DNA from 2 places in the Aquimarina macrocephali genome. Region 2 is predicted to be linked to the other one. Evidence: riboswitches for the same ligand, from Rfam matches in the RefSeq annotation. Region 2 holds a riboswitch; the other holds the start of a gene.
What was found. Region 2 has a riboswitch for cobalamin ahead of AAFU52_RS04660 ((2Fe-2S) ferredoxin domain-containing protein). Riboswitches for the same ligand answer to the same signal wherever they lie in the genome.
Positions count from the first base shown of each region.

Region 1: linked by a shared signal. The riboswitch ahead of AAFU52_RS24765 (TonB-dependent receptor plug domain-containing protein) and the one ahead of AAFU52_RS04660 ((2Fe-2S) ferredoxin domain-containing protein) in region 2 are both predicted to bind cobalamin.

Region 1 covers NZ_CP151795.1:5,612,281-5,616,518, reverse strand. Annotated here, with positions in the region: gene cobT (nicotinate-nucleotide--dimethylbenzimidazole phosphoribosyltransferase) at 1-379, opposite strand, end outside; gene AAFU52_RS24770 (bifunctional adenosylcobinamide kinase/adenosylcobinamide-phosphate guanylyltransferase) at 394-942, opposite strand; cobalamin riboswitch at 985-1,283, shown strand; gene AAFU52_RS24765 (TonB-dependent receptor plug domain-containing protein) at 1,362-3,305, shown strand; gene AAFU52_RS24760 (S41 family peptidase) at 3,379-4,238, opposite strand, start outside.
Region 2 covers NZ_CP151795.1:1,044,541-1,048,778, forward strand. Annotated here, with positions in the region: gene AAFU52_RS04645 (pyridoxal phosphate-dependent aminotransferase) at 1-690, shown strand, start outside; gene cbiB (adenosylcobinamide-phosphate synthase CbiB) at 672-1,598, shown strand; gene AAFU52_RS04655 (AAA family ATPase) at 1,598-2,122, shown strand; cobalamin riboswitch at 2,298-2,486, shown strand; gene AAFU52_RS04660 ((2Fe-2S) ferredoxin domain-containing protein) at 2,587-3,408, shown strand; gene AAFU52_RS04665 (SDR family oxidoreductase) at 3,395-4,210, shown strand.

The sequences.
Region 1 (4,238 bases), 1.4 Mb from region 2:
TTTTTTCGTGAATGATACCAGGGATATTTTCAAAATCATGATTAACTCCGGCATCTACTATTTTAAGAGCAATATGATGTTGCTTGCAAAAGACATTAATAGCGGCTCCTTCATTTACAAAATTATAAACCATTTGTGCGGTCACTTCTTGGGGATAAAGGTTGACTTCTCTTTTTTTTGCAATACCGTGATCACCGGCAAAAACTAGAATAGTAGGCTGATCTAAACTGGGTTGGTCCGTGTTTTGAATCATACCTATTTGTAAAGCTACTGTTTCAAGTACTCCTAATGCTCCAACAGGTTTTGTTTTAGTATTAATTTTGTTTTGAAGAGTTGCTTCAAGGGTATTATTAAAGATAGGTTTTATATCAAAGTCCATGTATATTTTGGTTATTAAGAGTTTTTGATTTCAACAGGAATACCAGAAATCATTAATATTGCTTTATCGGCATGACTAGCTATATGTTGGTTCATCCAGCCTTGTAGTTCGGTAAATTTTCTACCAATTTTGGTAGTAGCGTGAACCCCCATTCCGATTTCATTAGAAATGATAATTATAGTCGCATTTATGTTTAATAGTTTATCAAATTCTGCTTTTGCTTGCGACAGTGAGAGCTGGATGTCATTTTTTGTATCCATATAGTAGTTGGTAAGCCACAAAGTAACACAATCGATCACAACAACACTATCTTTTTTAACAACTTTAGAGATTTCTTTTTCTTCTTCAATAGAGATCCAACGATCGTCGCGATCTGCAATATGCCTATCTATACGTTTGCGATGATCATCATCCCAAATGCGTGAAGTCGCTAGATAATAAGGAGTGTCGGATAACTGTAATGCCAGACGCTGTGCATAGCTGCTTTTACCAGAACGTTCTCCTCCTGTAATGTAATACAACATTGAATTGGTTTTAGAGATAGCAAAGGTAATCGAATACATTATTTATTTGTTAAAGTAATCCGAAATTCCATAAAATATAATACATTCGCGCAGAATTTTGGTTCTGATACTCCTTTCATGGGAGTTGAGGATTAAAAGGGAATCAGGTACAATGAAGAATGAAGTTAGCATATAAATCTCGATTTTTTTAATTTTTAATCGTATTTCTGAAGTTTAACATCGTAAATCAATATTCCTGAGCTGTTCCCGCAACTGTATGCTGTGTCCATCATTAAAAAGGATGCTTGTTGTTAATACTTTATAACCACTGCTCGTTTGACGATCGGGAAGGTAAACAACAAGACGCGAGCCAGGAGACCTGCCTTTATTCATTGTAATCAAACTTTCGGGACAATTGTTTGGGTATGGGTAAACTACATACTTTTTTCCGGTAATTGTAAAAATTAAGTGTTTAAGTAATGAACAAAAAAGTATTTTTTGGAACAGCATTTTTAATGTTGGGATCATCTGTTGTATTTGGACAGGAGATCCAAATAGATGAGGTAGTTAATGAGCTAGACGAGGTGGTTATTTCTGACTCTAAGTTTAGTTTGAAACGAGAACAAAGCGGTAAGGTAATTACTAAAATTACTGCTAAAGAACTAGAACGTAGCCAGGGGCAATCTGTAGCTACAGTACTTGCAAGAGCAACAGGTTTGTTTATTAATGGTAACGGTAGCGCCGCTGGGCAAGACCTTGGTGTTTATGTGCGTGGAGGGCGTAATCGTCAGGTAGTTATTAGAATTGATGGGGTAACAGTTAGTGATCCTTCTACTTCTTCTGGAGATTTTGATTTACGATTACTATCGGTTAATCAAATACAGGAAATTGAAATTCTTAAAGGAGCATCGAGTACTTTATATGGTTCTGGAGCTGCGGCTGCGGTAATCAATATTATTACAAAATCTGAAAGTAAGAAAAAGATATCTGCTAGTTTTCAATCCAGTATAGGAACGAATCAATCTCAGGAAGATCAGGATTATGATATTAATGAATTTATAAACCTTGCATCGATTAACGGAACCTTGGGAAAAGTAAGCTATTTGGCAAGCGTAGGAAATCAGTTTAGTGATGGATTATCGGCAGCAGAGACCGAAGAAGCAGAAAGCGATGCATTTTCTAAATTTAATGTATATACCAAGTTAGGATATCGATGGAATGATAATTTTAGATTTCATTTTTTTGGAAATTTAGATCAATATAAAAATGATTTCGATGCTGCGGCAGGAATAGATGGAGACAATCGGTTTGAGAGTCAACAATTAAGGGCAGGATCTTTTTGGGAGATTAAGTACCCTAAGGGTAGTTTTACATTTACAAACAGTTTTGCATCCTTAGAAAGAGATCTTACCAAATCTAGCTTTCCTTCAAAATATGAAGGTAATGTACATACTTTTGATGCATATAATAAATATACCTTTAACAATACATTGCATACGGTTATTGGAGCAAATGGTTCGTATAGTAAATTTAGCCTTGTAAATATTCCTTTTGGTACTACAAATCTAGAAGAGACAATTAGTGATACTGATGCAGAGTTTGATATTATTGATCCTTATATTAATGTAGTATATGCTTCAGATTTTGGTTTTAATCTAAATGCAGGAGCGAGATATAATATTCATAGTACCTATGATAATCATGTTGTTTATACTATAAATCCATCATACACCCACACATTTGGAGATAATTATATTAAAGGATTAGCATCATATAGTACCGCATATATCACTCCGTCATTATTTCAGCTATATGATACGGCCTTTTTTACAGGAAATCCAGATCTTAAACCAGAAGAGAGCACAACTATAGAAGGAGGAGTTGAATTATCTCATAAGAAGAAAGCTACGGTGAGTGTAGTTTATTTTAATCGTAAATCAGAAAACTTTATCACTTTTGATCCTACTACTTTTGTGAATTTTAATTCACCCGACGATATTAAGGTAGATGGAGTAGAAGTAGAGGTGTCGACAACAGTTTTAGAAGACAAACTATCTGTAAAAGGGAATTATACCTATACTAATATTGACAAATTAGACGATAATATCAGAATTCCTGAACATATGATTAATGCTAGTATTGGTTATCAATTAGGAAAAAAGACATATACTTCGTTAAACTATCAGTATAATACCGAGCGTACAGATAACGATTTTGCTAATACAGACCCGGTTACTTTTGCCCCAACACAAGTTTCTCTTGATGGTTATGGTATATTAGATTTTTATATTAGTCACCGACTACTAAAAAATCTAAATATTTATGCAGCGATGCATAATATTACCAATGAAGATTATCAGGAGATTTTAGGATTTAGTACCAAAGGTAGAAATGCCAGAGTTGGAATTAATCTGGAATTCTAAATATTATAACCCGGGTTTAATCAAAAACTCCTGAACGAATAGTTCAGGAGTTTTTACTTTTTTAGAGATTATATTATTCTGCAGTGGGAAGATTGTTATCCCGATACATACGTTCATAAACGGGAGAAAACATTTTACTATTTCCAACACTTTCTAATTGTATTATATTATAATTTTTAGCACTTTTTGTACCTAAAATATTATCTATTGCAGCTTTAAAAAGAGGTTCATTTTCATCACCTAAAACCCCAAGATTAGAATAATCTTCTTCGATTTCTACTTCTGGAGAAAAACCACCGTGATAATCTGTAAAACCAACAGAGTTGCTGGATTTAAGAACTAAAGGTTGCATAGCATATGTATGTCCAGTGTTAGCACCTTGTCGTCCAAAATTATCAGAATCATATAATGTTATTGATGCTTGAAATTTTCCTCTTGTAGTGGCTCCTACCTGGATCACATTTATATGTGGGTCAAGCCCATTAATTACCAACTCACTAGCAGAAGCAGAGCTTCTAGTAGTTAAAATATAAATTCTACTTAAATTAAGACTATTAATGGCTTCACCTGTTCTGATTTGATTGTCAAAAAGATTGGTGCTTCCAAACTGTGCCTGTCGATCAGAGTTCCATTCTTCTGTCGAAAAAACCTGACCATTAAATTGCCCTGTAATCATACTCGATAAATCAATTGAAGTTGTAACAGATCCACCACCATTATATCTCAGATCTAATATTAAGTCACTTACATTATCAGATACAAATTTTCCAAAGGCAGCATTAAGTTGAGTATCAAAATCTGCAGTAAAAGAATTATACATAAGGTATCCGACAGGGCTACCACCTACATCAATAGTTTTTGATATAAAAACAGGATTCTCGGTATATTGAACTTTGGTAAGTGAAATAGAAGTTCCTGTCGAGGTAACATTGG
Region 2 (4,238 bases):
AAAATCAAGCACTTTGATCGTTCTAAGGTAATGAGCACTTCTTTTCAGGAAGATCTCGTATTTCTCTGTAACCCTAACAATCCTGATGGTTTTAGAAATACGGTTTTAGAAATAGAGAAATTAGTAACCGATTTTCCTGATACAACATTTGTTGTCGATGAAGCCTATATTGAGTTTACTCATAAGATCAAATCTTGTGTCGAGCTTCTCGAGAAGTGTACCAATCTCATTATTGTAAAATCATTAACTAAATTATTTTCGATACCAGGATTGAGGTTAGGATACATATTGTGTAGTACGGCAATAGGAGAAAAACTACAGCATTCTAAAATACCCTGGAGTGTTAATACCATGGCAATCGAAGCAGGAAAATATATATTTAAAAACTATAAGGTCTTATACCCGGACATGGCAACTCTTCTAGGGTATAGCATTCAGTTACAACAACAAATTGATAGATTAGATGGATTTACTGTTACCCCATCAAATACTAATTATTTTATAGTAAAACTAGAAACACCAAGTGCTCCTCTTCTCAAAGATTATTTAGCACATACCCATCAATTATTGATCAGAGATGCATCGAATTTCAGAGGTTTGGACGGTCATTACATTCGTGTTGCCAGTCAGAACCCCGAGAAAAATGAATTATTAATTCACGCTTTACAGCAATGGAGTACACAACAGTAGTCATCCCCTTAGTGATTGGATATATTCTCGATTTGATAGTAGGAGATCCCAGGTGGCTTCCTCATCCCATACGATTATTCGGGAATAGTATTGCTTTTGGTGAAAAAAAACTAAACACAAATCCTTTTGCTTTTATAAAGGGAATGGCACTCACTATTGGGTTACTCATAGGTACAATTGCATTCTTTTATTATACTCAAAAACTCATTTCCTCATATACAATTGCCTATTATACATTTACCTCTATATTCGTGTTCTACGCCTTAGCAAATAAAAGTTTAATAGATGAAGGCAAAGCTGTTTTTACGGCCTTACAAAAGGGAATAGAACAAGGTAGAAAACGACTGTCATGGATTGTGGGTAGAGAAACAGATCAATTAAATCCACAACAAATAAAATCAGCAGTATTCGAAACATTATCAGAGAATCTTAGTGATGGAGTTATTGCTCCTCTTTTCTACTATGCATTATTTGGGGTGGCCGGTGCTATGGGATATAAAATGATTAATACTCTTGATTCTATGATTGGTTATAAAAATGAGAGGTATATAAATTTTGGAAAATTTGCTGCAAAACTAGACGATGTAGCTAACTATATCCCGGCTAGAATTACGGCATTTCTAATGTTACTGGTAACTGGTAAGCTTCATAAAATCCCTTTTGTAGCAAAATATGGTAAACAACATTCCAGTCCTAATGCCGGATATCCCGAAGCTGCCCTGGCCGCAATTCTGGATTGTAAATTTGGCGGACCTAATTATTATCACGGAAAACTAGTTGAAAAACCTTTTATAGGAACGAATGATCGAATCCTGAAAGATCAGGAAATAAAAACGGTAGCAAGGATCAATCAAAAAGTAACCTTTACATTTGTCCTTTTAATTTGTATGGTTTACTATTTTTTATAATGGCCAAAAGATATATCATTACCGGAGCACCGGGAACCGGAAAAACAAGTTTAATCCAGGCTTTACAAGCTAATGGATATCAGTGCTTTTCTGAAATTTCGAGAAAAATAATACTTGAACAACAACAGATAAAAAGTAATAAAACTCCATGGGGAGATCTTCCTTTCTTTGCAAATTTAGTCTATCAAGAAACGATTAGAGAGCTACAGATTCCTGTTGAAAAAAATACATTTGTAGATCGAGGATTGCCTGATATTATAGCCTATTTAAAAGCCAAATCTCATCCTATTCCAGAATATTTATTGGGCTTCCCATTCAAAACACATTATACATCTACCATATTTTTAATGTCTCCCTGGGAAGAAATCTATATCAACGATCCCCAACGCCCTCAATCTTATCAGGAAGCATTACATATTCATCAATGTCTTGTACAAGTCTATCAAAGCTTTAACTTTAAAATAGAGGTAATCCCAAAAACAACTTTAACAAAACGTGTGGATTTTATCCAATCATTTATTTAGAACTCGTTTGGACTTTATAAATTAAAGTGAAAATTAGCAATTTTGTATTTGAAAGAAGGCTTTTTTGAGTTGCATAGCAGAGCTATGGAAGGAAGAAAAGGCAAAAAACAGATGCAAAAGAGCAATTTTTTAGCTAATTGAAAAAGTTTAAACGAGTTCTTAAACAAAAAAAGTATCTTCGCTGCTGATTTACGGTTCTTTTGGAAACAAAAGATGAAAAGGGAATTTGGTGAAAATCCAAAACTGTTCCCGCAACTGTAATACATATATAAAATTATAATCCATATACCACTGTAGTTATAACTATGGGAAGGTGATTATAATTGTGTAAAGTCAGGAGACCTGCCATAAATCAAAATGTAATATTAACTCTCGGGTAAAGGGTTGGTCTTGAATAGCTTTATGAATGTACATAAAGCATTCTTGTTTTTGACTTCCTTTCCTGTTTTTAATTTCTTTTAATTATGGGGAAAAATTTAAGTAAAGTAAACACCACCTTTCAGTTTTGTGATGGAGGGTCTTGCAAAAAAGCAAAAGGTGAAATCGCTATACGTGAAGCCAGAGCATATCTTCGTAACAAAGGGCTTTGGGATGCTACTCATACTATTAAAACAAAATGTAATGGTCGATGTGAAGATGCACCAACCTGGATCGTACAACCTGGTAATTTTTGGTATAAAAACCTGACTCCTGATAAAGCTGTTTCAATTCTGAAATCTCACTTAGAAGAAGATCAACCTGTAGAAGAATACTTATTATATAAAGAAGGATGGTCGGTCTTATTAACCGAGAATGAAAAAACCATTGCTCCTGTTACTTTTAAAGATAAAACAGACACAGCATTAGGAGAAGCCTTAGTAGCCCGATCTTTTGCTTCTGATCAACACCTTTATCCATTATTTAAGTACTTATTTCAAGAACCTAAATCTATTGCTGTGCAACAATACGACACAGCTGCAATTGAAATAAAATCGCCTCACCTGGTAGATTACACCGATGATTATGAAGTCAAAGTTACCGGAGAAGAGCTTCAGTTACAATTAACTATTGCCGGAATCCCAAAAGATATTTCTGATGAGATAGCCGATCGTAAAGTAAGTGTTGCAGAGGTGATCTGGCTTAAAAAATCTACTATCTTTACCAAGGCAATACGCTTGAAAAATAAAAAAGGAAAACACCTGGTAACATTTTGGATAAAAGAAGAGGATACAGTGACCTGGGAGCATATTCTTACTATTTACCTAGGGATGTCACCAAACCATATTAGAATCAGTGAAGAAGTCTAAACATATAAGTATATTAGGTTGCGGATGGTTAGGATTACCATTGGCAATAGATCGAATTGCCAACGGAGATACGGTAAAAGGGTCTACCACTACAGAAAGTAAAATCGAGAAGCTAAAAGCAGAAGGTATTATACCTCACCTTTTTACACTTGGAAAATCTTCAGAAAAAGAATATATAGATTTTCTATCAGGAAGCGAAATTGTCATTATCAATTTCCCTCCTAAACGAATCTCTAATATTATAGAAATATACCAAGACCAAATAAAAAGTATACTTCCCTTTATTTCTGAAACTCAAAAAATAATCTTTATCAGCTCTACTTCGGTATATCAAAATACTAATGGAGAGGTAACTGAAACATTGAATATTGCACCAGAAAAAGAATCAGGAAAAGCAGTTGCCGCTGTAGAGCGACTATTGCAAAAACAATTTGAAAATAGAGTAACCATTATCCGGCTATCTGGTCTTATTGGTGATGATCGATTACCAGGCCGATTTCTTGCTAATAAAAAAGAAGTGCAAAATGGAGATGTTCCTATTAATGTAATCCATAGAGAAGATTGTATTGGGTTAATTAATGCGGTTATCGAAAAAGAGGCTTGGGGAGAAATTATAAATGGTTGCGCAGATCAGCATCCGATACGAAAAGAATACTATACACTTGCTGCACAAAAAATAGGGCTTACCCCTCCTACTTTTATCAAACAAGAAAAGCAAGCATATAAGATTATCTCTAATGCCAAAAGTAAAACACTTTTAGGCTATTCTTATATCCATCCTGATCCTTTAAAATTAATATAAAACAAGCATTATTAAATAATAGCTAAAA